3 regions of the Priestia sp. YIM B13490 genome follow, and region 1 is predicted to be linked to each of the others. Evidence: riboswitches for the same ligand, from Rfam matches in the RefSeq annotation. Region 1 holds a riboswitch; each other region holds the start of a gene.

Region 1 (5,175 bases):
AGATGTACATACATTCGCATTGTCTTCTTTGCATGAGGAGTTTGCAACGGTCGTTTCTACAAAAGAGACACTTCAAGTTCTTCAAACCTTTCAATATGCTCAAAATCATAACTGATGTGCATGCGCACATCGGTTTTTTATGTAGATTATGTTTCTTAAAAGAAGTAAAATAAAGATAATTCTATACTATAAGGAGTTTGTACATATGATCATTCGTTATGCTAAAGAAGAAGATTTACCTATGCTTGTTGAAATTTATAACCAGTCTGTTCAAGCAAGTGCTGCTACTTTTGATTTAACGCCTGTAACAGTAGAGCAAAGAAGGAGCTGGTTTGATAATCATATTAGCAATGAACTTTTTCCGCTTATTGTCGCAGAAAAAGATGGGGTAGTAGCGGGCTATGCTTCGCTTTCTTCTTATCGAGATAAAGAAGCGTACATTCAAACGGTAGAGCTATCGATTTATATTGATAAAAATCAACAGGGGTATGGCATTGGAAAACAGCTTATGAAGCGAATTTTGGAACTAGCTAAAGAACTCAACCATCACGTTGTCATTTCAGGGATTACAAAAGGGAATGATATCAGTATCAAAATGCATGAGCAATTTAATTTTACATTTTGCGGAGAATTTAAAGAAGTAGGCTGGAAATTCGATCAGTGGCAAGATGTGCTTTTTTATCAGCTTATTTTATAAGATGTATGACACCTTTACACATTGTAACGTTTTAGTTTCATGTGTAAAGGTTATTAAAATAATAAGTCGTTTTATTATTTTAATACGAAAGGTGTTAGCTATCATGAATACACGTTTTCAATATCAGCATCTAAGAGCTATTCCAAAGACATGGTCAAAAAAAGAACTGCATATCCAGCTGAATAGAATCAAACACAATTCTGAACTATCTACTATAGCAGCAGATCCACTTTTTCATCTGTTAGAATGTACCCATTCGGGCCTTCAAACTAAACAAGAAATCATAGACTACATCCAAAGCATTCCTACTCATCAACTTCCATCTTTTGTAACCCATTTAAGCAGGTTAGTTCAGCGTATTTATTATATAGAAGCTGCTGATTACTGTAATCGTCCCCTCAAAGGTTATATGCTTGTTATGAAAAATCAGCCCGCCTATATATCTCTTCATTTTGCTGATCAGATCACATAAAAAAAGCTCTCTATTCTTTTGAATAGAGAGCTTTTTTTATTCGTATTTTTTCACTGTTACTTGGCATTCTTTTAACGGAATAAGTTTTGACTTTTTCGTCCATTTGTATCCTAACCAAACAATTAAGAATAAAGGAAGTCCGATATAAGAAACAAGTACACCGTACCAGTCAATCGAATCACCCATAAACGCCGAATAGTTTTGACCTAAAATGACAACAGCACATAAAATAAAGGCAAAGATAGGACCAAACGGGAAAAGTTTTGCATGATATGGAAGTTCACTCAAATCATGACCTTGGGCAACAAATGCTCTTCTAAAACGATAGTGGCTGATGGCAATTCCTAACCAAGCAATAAAACCAGACATACCAGAAGCGTTAAGTAACCACGTGTATACCGCACCGTCTCCAAAAAATGAAGCACCAAATGCAAGTGTACCGACAAGTGCCGTTGCGATTAAAGCATTCACTGGAACGCCTCGTTTATTCACTTTTGCTAAGAACCTTGGTGCTTTTCCATCTTTCGCTAAGTTCCACAGCATACGCGTAGAAGCATACATACCTGAGTTACCAGCAGATAAAACGGCTGTTAAAATAACGGCATTGATAGCTGATGCTGCAAACGCCAGACCTGCTCGTTCGAATATTAAAGTAAATGGACTTACTCGCACATCATCACTTGCTAATGAATCGGCTGTGTATGGAATAAGCATTCCGATAACAAAAATAGCTAAAATATAAAATAACAAGATGCGCCAGAAGACTTGTTTAACTGCGCGAGGAACCGTTTTTTCCGGATCTTCACTTTCTCCAGCTGCGACTCCAAGCAACTCTGTTCCTTGAAATGAAAAACCAGCAGCCATAAAAATACCTAAGACAGTAAAGAATCCACCGTGAATGGGTCCATCACCAAGCGTGAAGTTTTTAAACCCTGGTGCTTCATTGTTAAAGATACCAAAAATCATCATAATGCCAATAACTAAAAAGATGATAACCGTTACTACTTTAATTAACGAAAACCAAAATTCAGATTCACCAAATCCTCTTACAGAAAGGTAGTTAAGCCCAAACATAATTAATAAAAACAGGGCACTCCATAAAATAGAAGAAGAGTTTGGGAACCAAAATTTCATAATAAGGGCTCCAGCAGATAATTCAGCTGCAATCGTAATAGCCCAGTTATACCAATAGTTCCAGCCGAGAGCGAAACCAAAGGATGGATCTACAAACCGAGACGCATACGTACTAAATGAACCGGCTTCAGGCATATAAGCTGCGAGCTCCGCTAGGCTGGTCATCAAAAAGTAAACCATGACACCAATGATAGCGTAAGCTAAAAGCGCTCCCCCAGGTCCTGCTGTGTGAATTGCTCCACCACTTGCTAGGAATAAGCCGGTTCCGATGGCTCCTCCTAATGAAATCATCGTTAAGTGGCGAGATTTCAACCCACGTTTTAATTCTTGCTGCTCTTGCATAGATAAATACTCCTTTCGAATGTACGGAAAGAGACGGGATAACATAAAAAAAGCCCGCAGTATATGTGCGCGCTTTTAAATCTGAAAACCGCGTCAACCTTCCGTGAAGATAGCTCTTCACATCACTCGCATGATGTGACAGTTCTGTTCCTGTTCGGAGACAGCCCCAGCTTAAATCAACCGAGAAGTGATCTAAACTTCGGCAATTTTTCCTTTCAAGCAACATCCTCAATGTTCTCTGCATTTCCGTTGCTTTACTATTAAAAACTGCGACCTCTACCTCATCGATTAGGATGAGGGTTTTTTATATTCATTTGACATAAAAGAAGTATACCAAATACTAAAACGATTGTCATTATAAAAAATAGATTCAGAAAATAGAAACATCTTTGAAATCTCTCGAATCTATTTTGCTACATATGGTATAATGAATGTTGTCATAATACTACATAAATATCCGAACGTACCACAGGGGGAGCCGCCGTGCTGAGAGTGAACAAATTGTTCAGACCCTTCGAACCTGTTAGTTAACGCTAGCGTAGGAATGTGGGAATAGTAGCATATATTTGCTTACTCCTGTGTAAACCGTTTGATATGAATGATTCAAAAACAGGAGTGAGAAACGTGAATAAAGCATTACCTTTACAGGCTAAAATTGAAATAGCTATTTTTGCAGCATTAGCACTTCTACTTGATCTTTTGCCTTCCATTAAGATTGCAACGGCTGTGAGTATTTCGTTCTCCATGGTGCCCATTTTTATTATGTGCTTTCGCTGGGGAGTAAAAGGCGGGGCTCTATCTGGTCTATTATGGGGGCTGTTGCAGTTGGCAACAGGAACGGCTTATATTTTAACAGCGCTACAAACGTTTATTGAATATATTGTGGCTTTTGCTTTTATAGGTTTTGGAGGTATTTTTTCGCAATCTATTAAAACAAATTTAGCTAACAATAACAGATCAAAAGCTTTTGTTTTGATTGTTTTATCCCTTGTTATCGGCAGCTTCGCACGGTATTTCTGTCACTTTATTGCGGGTATTATTTTTTGGGGATCATATGCGCCAAAGGGTATGTCCGCTCTATGGTATTCTTTTTCAATGAACGGTATTTCAATGGTAGGGTCACTAATAGCCTGCTTAATCATTCTTTCACTATTAATTCCATCCGCATCAAGAATGATTGTAACTAAATCACACTCATCATAAGCAAAAAGACTAAATCTACCAAGATTTAGTCTTTTTTGTCATTTGTCACCTTTGTTTACACAAAAGTGTGTCAGGTTTGATAACATAGTTAGTGAAATATTCAAAAAACTGTTTTATGATAATCACCATATTCAAACGAGATAAGGGATTGATAGCATGCTACAGAAATGGATAACGAGCATAGGTTTAGATATCGGAACAAGCACAACAAAACTGATTGTAAGCAAGCTGTTAATAGCAAATCAACAAAATCAGTTTACGCTGCCAGGCTGTCAAATTATTGATCGTCGCGTAACGTATGTAAGTTCTATCTACACCACCCCTATGCTAAACGATGTTGAAATCGATGTTCAAAGATTAACGGTACTACTAGAACAAGAGTATAAGAACGCAGGAATCTCCTTAGATCAAGTGGAGGCAGGTGCTGTGATCATCACAGGAGAAACGGCCAGAAAGCAAAATGCAGAAAGTATCGTTCACTATCTAGCCGAACATGCTGGGGATTTTGTTGTTGCAACAGCCGGCGCTGACTTAGAGGGAATATTAGCAGCAAAAGGATCGGGAGCAATAGAGCGTTCTGCTGAAACAAATGCAGTAATTGCCAATATTGATGTAGGAGGAGGCACTGCTAACATCGCTTTATGTCAAAATGGAAAAGTGATAGAAACGTTTACACTGCATGTAGGCGGGAGATTAATTCGACTAAATGAAGACGGTCTTGTTACCTACGTTTCGTCTCATTTAACTGAATTTTTGAAAAATAATTCTTTGACACTGCGAGAAGGTGAAAAAGCAGCATTTGAAAAGCTCTCGTCTATCTGTCAATTACTAGCTGAAGAAACCGTGAATTATGTAAAAGCGCTGAATCAAAATTCCTCGCTGCTCGTTTCTCCTCATACAAGATCTTCTATACATCCTGAAACGATCATGGTTTCAGGAGGAGTAGGAGCAATGATGGAGAAGCAAAAGCCAATAACAGTGAAGGAAGTGGCCATACACGGAGACGTTGGTCCGCTTCTAGCATATCATTTTCAATCCATCCAAGTATCTCAATCCGCTGAGACAACGCGCGCTACTGTAATTGGGGCTGGTATGCAAAATACAGAAGTTAGCGGATCAACCGTATATATTGGATCGAAGCGGCTGCCGTTAAAAAATATCCCGATTGTAGAGATACCCGTTCAGCAAGAAGAGACGTGGAATCCGCAGCTGTTTCAAGAAAGAGTTCGAGCGGCATGTATGCAGGCTTCAACTATTTTCAGCGCAGAAGACCCCCCTGCTGCTATTGCTTTATCTCATTTTCCTTACTGCAGCTATAAGATGCTTC
Region 2 (5,175 bases), 190 kb from region 1:
ATATCTTTGCCAAACAAACTGAATAAGAAAACAATCTTTAGAATACCACCGATAACAGAACCATCTTTATGCGTGTTTGCTCCTAGTGGAATCACTGTTTCAGCAATATCCAGCGGCACACCCATTTTCTTTGTTGCATCTAAATTGACTGGAATAGATGCAGCAGAAGAACAGGTAGCAATAGCGGTGATAGAAGGAGCAGCTGCATTTTTCCAAAACAGCTTAATTCCTGCTTTACCGCCAGCAATCCATGCATATAGCGTAAAGAAACCGAAATAGTAAACGATTGCAATTAATAAATAAAGAATAAATGCTCTAGCGTACCCTTGTAAGATCTTTGGTCCAAGTTCTCCTACTACAGTAGCGAAATAGCATCCTAAACCAATTGGGGCATAGTACATCACAATTTTAACAACCTTCATCGATACTTCTTGACCCGAAGTCAGAAATTTCGCCATAGGCTGTCCTTTTTCGCCAGCCATCGTTGTAGCAATACCGAAAATAACGGCAAAGACAATTAATTGTAAAATGTGCTCTTTCGAAAATAACTGAACAAAATCAGGTACAGTAAATGTACTAACAAGCTGAGTTAAAAGCGTCATTTTTTCAGCTGTATTTTCACTGTCACCCATCAATTCTTTAATGGCAGAAGTATCTACATTATGTAGCGGATTGTAAAGTGATGCGCCTAAAAAGCCTAAAACGGCTGAAACAGCAGCAGTGGCGATAAACACAACGGCGATACCTAGCATAATTTTACCAAGACGCTTCATTTCATTCATGTTTGCGATCGCCGAAGCCACACTAAAAAAGACAAGGGGAACGATAATCATGAACATTAAATTAAGAAACAAATCACCAAAGGGCTTTACGACTGCCACATCCGGCCCGATAGCATATCCTGCTATCCCGCCAATTAAAATAGCGAGAAGCAGAATAAGCGATGATCTGTACGTTTTAAATACACTTAAAACCATAGTTAGATTTCCTCCAAACAACAATAGCTTCTTTACTACGCAAGAACAGCTATTATTTGCTCATTGCATACGTAGTAACGACTGGCTTTACATCTTTACGCACCAAATCTTCGTATGTTTCTCGCTCTACAGCAAGACGAGCTTCTCCATTTTTTACAAATACAACAGCAGGGCGCGGAATACGGTTGTAATTGCTAGCCATTGAATAGTTGTAGGCACCTGTAGAGGACACTGCTAATAAATCTCCTTGATTAACGCGCGGTAAATCAATATCCCAAATAAGCATATCTCCTGATTCACAGCATTTACCCGCAATTGATACTGTTTCATCTTTTTTATCCGTCACTCTATTAGCCAAGACAGCTTCATGTTTTGCATCGTAAAGAGCAGGACGGATATTATCAGTCATACCGCCGTCAATTCCTACGTATTTTCGTACACCTGGAATCTCCTTCGTTGATCCAATTGTATAAAGCGTTGTACCTGCTTCTCCTACGATGCTTCTTCCAGGCTCAATCCAGACTTCTGGAAGGGTATAATTCTGTTCAGTTAACGTGCGGCTTAGCTTTTCTGTCAGTGCATCTACATAATACTCAACTGGAAGAGGAGAGTCGCTTTCGGTATAACGAATACCAAAACCACCACCTACGTTTAAAACTTTTACTTCAAATTCCATTTTATCACGAATGCTGAATAAGAAATCAGTTAAAATATCAATGGCGCGAGAAAAACCATCTACTTCAAAAATTTGCGAACCAATATGACAATGAATGCCTAAAAGATCGTAGTAAGGCTTTTCTAACGCAGAACTTACCGCTTTCATGGCTTGGTCATTGGAAAGACCAAATCCAAACTTGGAGTCTTCCTGTCCGGTCATAATATATTCATGTGTATGGGCTTCAATTCCTGGAGTAACACGCAGAAGAATAGATGCTTTCTGTTTGCGCTCAGCTGCTAAGGCATGCAAAACTTCAAGTTCGGTAAAGTTATCAACAACAAAACAGCCAATATTCGCATCAAGAGCCATTTCCATTTCTTCAATCGTTTTATTATTGCCGTGAAAATGAATGCGTTCAGCTGGATATCCAGCTTCAAGCGCTGTAAATAATTCGCCTCCTGAGACCACATCTAGTGACATATCAAGCTTCGTTAAAAGGCTAGCCATTTCCATACAAAGAAATGCTTTCCCTGCATAGGCGATTTGATATGAAAATCCGCTTCTTCGAAAGGCTGAATGGAAGGCCTTGCATTTCGTTTCAATTAATTCTTGATCGTAGATGTATAGGGGAGTGCCGTATTGTTTTTTCAGTTCGACCGTATCGCACTGCCCAATTTCTAAATGATTGCTGCTGTTAATTTTACTCGTTCCATGTAAGTACATAATCCGTATCCCTCCATTTAAATCATTCAACTATAACTTTGAACTTTGATGGTCAGTAGAAAAACACAAAAAAGACCCGTGAAGTGATGTTCACGCGTCTTGGTTTCATAATAATAAAGTATTATTACATTCTAGGCATCAACATCTCTTCAATAGCTCTCCACAAACCAAATGGTTTGTGACAGCTCAGCATTTATTCAATACTGAACCAGTATATGAACACAATGGATGTTTATATACTTCGGCACGAAATCCCTTTTACTTATCTTCACAGACTCCATTAGTCTCCAATAAGTGACTCTTGATTTCATGCACCTCTATTCTCAGAGAGGAAAATTATATTTAAATGTAATTCCTATTATATTTCCTTTTCCTCCGTCTAGTCAATGAAAAGTTAAGGCATAGGAATATCAAAAAAAATAAATAAGAAAGCTATGAAGCTTCCAGATAGAATCCAAGCGACCAGTGCTGTCTTCTGATGAATGACTAAAAGTGAGAACGTGGCAATGTTGAAGAGAAAAGAACACAGCAGCGACCATCCATAATGATGAGTGATACTGTGATTAACATAAGCAATGAACTCAATCACAGTAAATAAAAGCGCCCACAAAAGAATCCACCACAGCCTGCCGCTTACATGCAGCGGCAGCCTTCCTAAAAAAACCGGTATAACAAACGGATAAATAATTAAAGTTATTCCAAGGGAAACCATTAGGTGATCGGGTAGAAAAAGGTGATCAATACCTACAGGGTGAAATACCCATACGCGGTGATGAAACAGCAGCACTTCATAAAGCAAATTCCCTGTGACCCAAAACAGCAAAGTAGGATAGTATTCTTGATACCTTCGCCACTTGCCAAATAGTAAACCAAGAATGATGAAAAATAATACAAATGAAGATTGCATACGCTCTCCTTAAAATAATGGTTATTTCTTTTTATTTACATATTATAGTGGTTTTATTCTTTCATTTTTTTATTCAGAAACTATAATAAAAAAGCGGTAAGCGCAGTGTTAAATATGGGTGATCACTATTTGTGGTTTGCTTCATCTCACCATAATTCCCGTAAAAGAACTTATTGCGCTTTTGTTTACAATGAAAGGAGCTATATGTCAAAGTCAGCAAGATTCAAAAATAAGCTCAAGATAGCTTCGCCTAGTATGTGACTTCTTTTTTTGCTATGCTAAAGTTGCGTACATATAGCATGAGAATATTAGAAGAAAGAAAAGGGTGTTTTGGTATGAAAACATACATCGTAGTTGGAGCTGGGGTACTTGGAGCTTCTACAGCATATCATTTAGCAAAAGCAGGAGCAGATGTGACATTGATAGATCGCAAGGATGCAGGTCAAGCTACTGATGCAGCAGCAGGAATTGTTTGCCCATGGCTTTCGCAGCGTCGAAATAAAGCATGGTACCGCTTAGCAAAAGGCGGCGCTAAGTACTATCAAACATTAATTCAGCAATTAGAAGAAGATGGAGAAACGGATACGGGATATAAGCGAGTAGGAGCAATTAGCTTACATACTGATGAGCAAAAACTTAAAAAAATGGAAGAAAGAGCATATAAGCGTCGGGAAGAAGCTCCTGAAATAGGCGAGATTACACGTTTATCCGCTAAAGAAACACAGGCTTTGTTTCCGGTTCTTTCGGAAGAATACAGTTCAGTTCATATTAGTGGAGCCGCTCGCGTTAACGGAAGAGCTCTTCGAAACGCACTTGTGAATGCAGCGAAGAAAAACGGTGCAAAAATAATAGAAGGAAACGCAGAACTACTTTATGAAAATAATCAAGTAACGGGCGTTTCCGTAAATGGACAAACCCTTCTAGCAAGTACAACAATCGTAACGGCAGGAGCGTGGGCAAATCAATTACTAGAGCCTCTTGGAGTGAAATTTTTAGCAAGCTTTCAAAAAGCGCAAATTGTCCACTTGCATCTCCCTGATGTAGATACAAAAGACTGGCCCGTTGTGATGCCTCCAAGCGATCAATATATTCTTTCATTTGAACAAGGTCAAATTGTCATTGGAGCAACACATGAAAACGACACGGGCTATGATTTGAGAGTAACTGCTGGGGGGATGCATGAGATTTTTTCAAAGGCCTTATCAATTGCTCCCGGCTTAACAGAAAGCACAGTCTTAGAAACAAGGGTAGGGTTTCGACCATTTACTCCAGGATTCTTGCCAGTCATTGGAGCTCTTCCGGCTTACGAAGGAATACTAGTAGCGAATGGTCTCGGAGCTTCAGGCTTAACGTCGGGTCCTTATCTTGGTTCAGAGCTTGCTAAATTAGCACTTGAAATGGAAATGGAAATTGATCTTAGCGACTATGATGTAGGAGGAGCTATCGAGTCTTAAGCAAACAGAATGAATGAAAACAAATAGAAGTTCGCAAACTATAACTACTATATGATGAAAGGAAGTAGATTGTTTGCGAAAGATTATGATAAGTGCAGCAACAGCTTTTTTATTTATGAGCGCGACGCCTGTATTAGCGGAAAATAATCCTCAGCCAGAAACAAAAGACGTGCAGTTGACGTCTGAGCAAAAGCAGGAACTGTCCGTGCTGTACAAAGAAATGCTAGCAAAAAAGAAAGAAATACTTTCAAAATATGTGGAGTACGGGGTGCTAAGCAAAACGGAGAGTCAAAACATTTCTTCACATATGGAAAATCGCTATCAGCATATGGAGCAAAATGGTTTTGTGCCAAAGCGACACTGTCATAAAATGCATCATTCAAAGTAATTCCTATTCACATAAAAAAGCGCCTTTACAGGCGTTTTTTTTATGTGAATGAATGGAAAATATCCGCT
Region 3 (5,175 bases), on a different contig from region 1:
GAATTACACACTATGTTATGGTTTATATCTGCTTTAGGGACAGCTGTATGCTTCGGAGTAAATAATACTTTATTTAAATGGGGTGCTCTTCAACATTTATCTAAAGTGTGTATTCAACTTTTCTTTTATTGGATTTCTTTTTTTATCCTCTTATTATTTACTCTTATTAAAGGAAGTTTTGAATTTCACATTTTACCTATTTTAACGGGGGCACTAATCGGTATATTAAATGCCAATGGCAATATCCAAATGTCGAAAGCCTTTGAGAAAGGACCTGCGAGTATTACATCTACCATTATTGCGATGAATACAGTCATTGTTGTTATAGCTACATCCTTATTATTTCCTCAATCCATTCCTTTAACAAATTGGATTGGTATCGTCATTATTATATTGGCAGCTTGTATTATTCAGTATCAACCAAACAAAACGGCACACATAGAGTATAAATTATGGATTTTGAGCTGCTGTTTAGCTCTTCTATCTATCGGCACAGTTGGTGTTATTATGAAATTCAGCACGTATCAGCACTTTAGCATGGGTGAAATGCTTGTTTCAATGTATGGTGGAGGAGCTGTCTATTTAAGTTTATTAGCTCGGAAAGAATTTAAACAATTAACTGCACATAAAATTGAAATAAAGATAGGTATACTAGTTGGTATATTAAGTACGATTGGTTACAGCTGTTATTTATTCGCCCTAAAGGAAGGTCCATCCAGCGTGGTTTATCCAATCATTAGTTTAAATTGTATTGTTGTTTTAATTGGGAGCTTAATTATCTTTAAAGAAAGACTTAAAAAATATCAATTAATAGGAATTATTCTTACTTTATGCGGAATCGTGTTGACTAAGATATAAGTTTTTGCACCAATACCGACAGAAGAACGAACATATAGTGAAATAGGTCTCCCTCTGTATGGCAACTGAAGATGTATATAGTATACATACATAGAAAAAACAGAAAAACTCCCCCAATGCGTTAAGGGAGTTTTTCTGTTTTTAGGAGTTAGCTAAATGATGATTCATCCATCTTGAGCTTTGTGCACCAATCTTGCCTTAATGCATCGATTGAATCGGTCGTTTTAGCTATGCTCTCTCTTCTAATCTGTTTTTATTTATTTCAACAGGTAACGTTAATGCCGCTAGTTTGCAGAACTTCTTCTAGCGCACTTTGCTCTTTATTGCTTAAAGGAACCATTGGCAAACGAACACCGCCAACTTGTATTCCATTTAGATTTAATGCAGCTTTTACTGGTGAAGGACTTGGCGCAATAAATAATGCTCTCATAATTGGAAGCAGATTGCGATGTGTAGCAGCAGCTTTTTGGACATCGCCATTTTTGAAGGCATTAATCATTTCTTGCATATCATTGCCAATGATATGGGAAGCAACTGAAATAACTCCTGCCCCGCCAATTGCTAATACTGGTATTGTTAACCCATCATCGCCGCTGTATAGTGTAAAGTCGCTAGGTGTTTTGCTAATAATCTCTGCCATGGCATCCAAGTTGCCACTTGCTTCCTTAATTGATACAATATTAGGAATCTCTGATAGACGAACAATTGTTTCAACAGAAATGTTAACTACGCTTCGCCCTGGGATATTGTAAAGCATAACTGGTAAAGAGGTTGACTGGGCAATCGTTTTAAAGTGCTGGTACAAGCCTTCTTGAGACGGCTTATTATAGTATGGAGCAACGAGCATAATACCATCGACTCCTGTTTCCTCTGCAAGTTTCGTTAAGCTAATCGAAGCTTGCGTGTTGTTTGAGCCAGTTCCAGCGATGACGTGGACTCTTCCCGCAGCAGCTTCTACCACACATTGGAATAATTTAATTTTTTCTTCTGTGGTTAATGTTGGAGACTCTCCAGTTGTACCAGCTACAACTAAGCTATCTGTGCCATTTGTAATTAAATGCTCAACTAACATTTTCGTCGCGTTAAAATCAATTTCGCCATTCTGATCAAACGGGGTAACCATTGCTGTTAATACTTGGCCAAAATTCATAACTACACACCCTTTATAAATTTTTAAAAATTAGAGGGGTTAGGGCCATTCATAAGAAACGCAAAAAAGCAGCAACGAGGGATTCGTTGCTGCAGTAGAAACAATATTTATCAAAAATAGTTTCCGTGCGTAAGATAGCCCTCCATACAGTTTCCCATATGACAGTTCTGTATTTATTCAACAGCAGAACCAGCTTCAAGAACATGAGATTCTTTCGGCTTCGGCAAATACCCCTTTCCACAATTGTCATTGGATCTCATTCTCCTCAAATTGTATACTTATGATCTTTGCGCCTCTATCCTCACTTCAAAAAATATTGAAATAAGAAAATATTTAATTGAATTTAATATAACAGTAAATTTCCTTTCACGCAAGAATCATTTAAGTATAATTTTATGGAAACCTTGTAATTAAGTCCTTACACTTATTTTTGAGAGAATGACTCCGGATTATTGACTCAAACCCACAATCTCAGTATCACTCATATTACTATTTCACCTTTCTTTTTGCTATTCACCACATGTTTTAACTTACATATTATGCACATCATAAAAAGCCACCCGCTTAGAGTGACTTAGCATTAGGTTTATTCTTTACTTCATCAGGTACGTAATCTAAAAGTACGGATATTATTGTATTAAAATGCCATGGAGTAAGATTGTTGCCAGCACTTTCTTTTAACTCAGTTCTTAGCTTTTCACCCCATATAGGATATTTATTGTTGCTTTTTGCTTCCTCTAACATATAATCGACTACATTTAGTACTTTATAATATTCATTTTCTTTTGCGCTAATATAATAATCCCTTTGTTTATAGTTCATATCTCCAATCCCCTTTTGGTTATTTATGAACAATAAATTTTTTCATAAGATAGCATCAAATTTAGACTATATCTCTTATTTCCTTATAACATCTACATTGATTTAAATAGTTTATAATATCTTGGTTATTTACTTCTTTGATATTATCTCCAAAAAGTTCAACGGCACTTTCTAAATGTTCCCTTTTATTATCAATCGTTAGTACATATCGAAGTGCATCAACTACTGGTGCATTATGGTATGTACGACGAACGAAATACTCTTCGATTGCCTTATTTAAGTATTCTGATTCAGCCTTTCTAAATTTAGCTTCTGACCTTTGAAGGTTCTTTACCTCCATCTCTATCATAAACCCCTCATCCTCTCCAATTTAATTTACTATTTTATTCCCCTACTAGAAGTAAAATAAAACTTAGTTTGTATACAAATTAATATATTTTCTCAAAATAAAAAACACCTGTGAAGACAGATGTTTTTTGTAAACTTAACATATTAAAGGAGAAATGATTTGTCAGCAAAAGGAGGAATCTGATTAGGTACAGTATGTGCTCATTTTTCGTATTTATACGTATTCGAATTAAAGAATAAAATGAGGTTAAGCAAACCCATTGATGTTCGATTTTTGTAAGGTTAAAGGATAGATTAATTTTTGAGGGAATGAGTTGTAGCGTGTAGTCAAATTATTGTTGAGGAAATATAGCTTTATCTTTTAATTGATGCATTGCAGGGACATACTAAAAAATGAGGTGATAATATGGAAATAGATCGAGCTAAGCAAATTCTTTCTTCACCCAAGGAAATTGATGTTCATTACCACGGAGTTCCTATTTGGATTAAAAGTGTAGATGAAACATCAAGTATGGCTACCGTTCATGCGAGAGGAACACATGATGAAGACCGTATGGTTCCAGTCCTTGATTTAGAAGAAAAATAAAAAGTCACAAAGGAAGGATATGGAATTTTCATATTCTTTTCTTCCATCTCCAAATAGAACCGAATAACTAATACCATATTTCTCTAAGCTTTATTTATAAGAAAAAAGAGGTGCAGCATGAAAGAGAAAAAAGAACCACAATTCAGAAGTGGCGAGCTAGAAAATGCGGAACTAAAAGGCTATTATGGAATGGATCCTGAAACTAGCCTTCAATCTGTTAATTTTGCTACGACAGAGAACCCATACTTAAATGAACATTACCAGGAAGATTCTAAAGAAAATGAATAAAGAGGGAAGAAAATAACCGATCTTTATTTCTTTTCTTTAGTTATACATTCTTAATAAGTTGTCAATAAAAGGGGTTGCAGATACCATATTTCAATCTCGGCTTATTCTTACTTCTGCAAAGATATTACCTAACACATAACGAATATAAAGAACCAATTGTTTTACGCAAGTGGCTCTTTGCTACGTTAATTGAATACACTTGAATCCCTAATAAATAATGGCAAATAACAATTTATTAGGGATTTAGCTTATTCTTTAACTAATTTAACAAGCATATGAGCAAGATGATGTTGTTCTTCCTCATTTCCAACTTTCCATAACTCATGTAACAAGTATTGCTCTTCATTTTGTGGCTCCTCATGTGTTGCGAGATAATCAGCTATTTTTTTAGCTGCTAGAGCTAATTGATTATCATTTAACCCTAGTTTCTCACCTTTTGTGACTTTATCTCCTAAGTAACTTTTAAATTCGTTAAAACTAGAAAGGATGTTGTCTTTCTTCTCTTGACTCATTTCATTTAGTTTATCCTCTACTTTATTTTCAACGGTTTCAGTATTATTGTTCATTTTTCATTCTCCTTCCAATTAAGTATTAATGTTCTTATATGGTAAATCGCCCATTTACAGGTATATAAACATTTCGTAGCCTACTCATATATTAAGTAGAATAGTTAACGGGCTTCAACATAGTGAACACCTCTTTTTTGATGAGTTTAAATGGAATATATTGGATATTTTAAAAAAGAAAAACTCCCCTAGTGCGTTAAGGGAGTTTTTCTTTTTTTAATATTAAGGGTGTAATTGCTTGTTACTTACATATCATTTAATATTTTTGTAGATATTTATTATAACCTATCAAATGATTTCGAGAAAACAAAAAATGAAAGCGATTACTTTGGATTTAAAATACTAAATGAAACATAACTGTTTTTTATGAGATGTATTTTGGTTCTGAAAAAATACAGAGCTTAAGCTTAAATGGTCTAAAGTTTCTCTTATATATTAATATATAAGAAACTTTTATTCTTTCTCGTTTCGTGGCATAGCATTAGAAACTATAGAAATGTCTCCAGTATAATATTTATGCGGATAAGGATCAGAAGACTTAGCAGGCTTTGTTACAA

Evidence for each region. Region 1 has a riboswitch for lysine ahead of ACFX4R_RS13570 (amino acid permease). Riboswitches for the same ligand answer to the same signal wherever they lie in the genome.
Region 2: another riboswitch for lysine. It lies ahead of lysA (diaminopimelate decarboxylase); the one in region 1 lies ahead of ACFX4R_RS13570 (amino acid permease).
Region 3: another riboswitch for lysine. It lies ahead of dapA (4-hydroxy-tetrahydrodipicolinate synthase); the one in region 1 lies ahead of ACFX4R_RS13570 (amino acid permease).

What each region holds. Positions count from the first base shown of each region.
Region 1 covers NZ_JBHZOT010000003.1:716,110-721,284, reverse strand. The annotation lists gene ACFX4R_RS13585 (cysteine hydrolase family protein) at 1-115, shown strand, start outside; gene ACFX4R_RS13580 (GNAT family N-acetyltransferase) at 206-697, shown strand; gene ACFX4R_RS13575 (hypothetical protein) at 801-1,169, shown strand; gene ACFX4R_RS13570 (amino acid permease) at 1,206-2,645, opposite strand; lysine riboswitch at 2,748-2,932, opposite strand; TPP riboswitch at 3,107-3,207, shown strand; gene thiT (energy-coupled thiamine transporter ThiT) at 3,240-3,848, shown strand; gene ACFX4R_RS13560 (ethanolamine ammonia-lyase reactivating factor EutA) at 4,005-5,175, shown strand, end outside.
Region 2 covers NZ_JBHZOT010000003.1:530,155-535,329, forward strand. The annotation lists gene ACFX4R_RS12625 (dicarboxylate/amino acid:cation symporter) at 1-977, opposite strand, end outside; gene lysA (diaminopimelate decarboxylase) at 1,030-2,358, opposite strand; lysine riboswitch at 2,504-2,686, opposite strand; gene ACFX4R_RS12635 (CBO0543 family protein) at 2,753-3,265, opposite strand; gene ACFX4R_RS12640 (NAD(P)/FAD-dependent oxidoreductase) at 3,601-4,719, shown strand; gene ACFX4R_RS12645 (YckD family protein) at 4,793-5,107, shown strand.
Region 3 covers NZ_JBHZOT010000007.1:214,705-219,879, reverse strand. The annotation lists gene ACFX4R_RS21115 (DMT family transporter) at 13-858, shown strand; gene dapA (4-hydroxy-tetrahydrodipicolinate synthase) at 1,121-2,008, opposite strand; lysine riboswitch at 2,136-2,314, opposite strand; gene ACFX4R_RS21105 (hypothetical protein) at 2,573-2,830, opposite strand; gene ACFX4R_RS21100 (hypothetical protein) at 2,892-3,179, opposite strand; gene ACFX4R_RS21095 (H-type small acid-soluble spore protein) at 3,585-3,764, shown strand; gene ACFX4R_RS21090 (hypothetical protein) at 3,882-4,052, shown strand; gene ACFX4R_RS21085 (DUF3243 domain-containing protein) at 4,301-4,618, opposite strand; gene ACFX4R_RS21080 (hypothetical protein) at 5,072-5,175, opposite strand, start outside.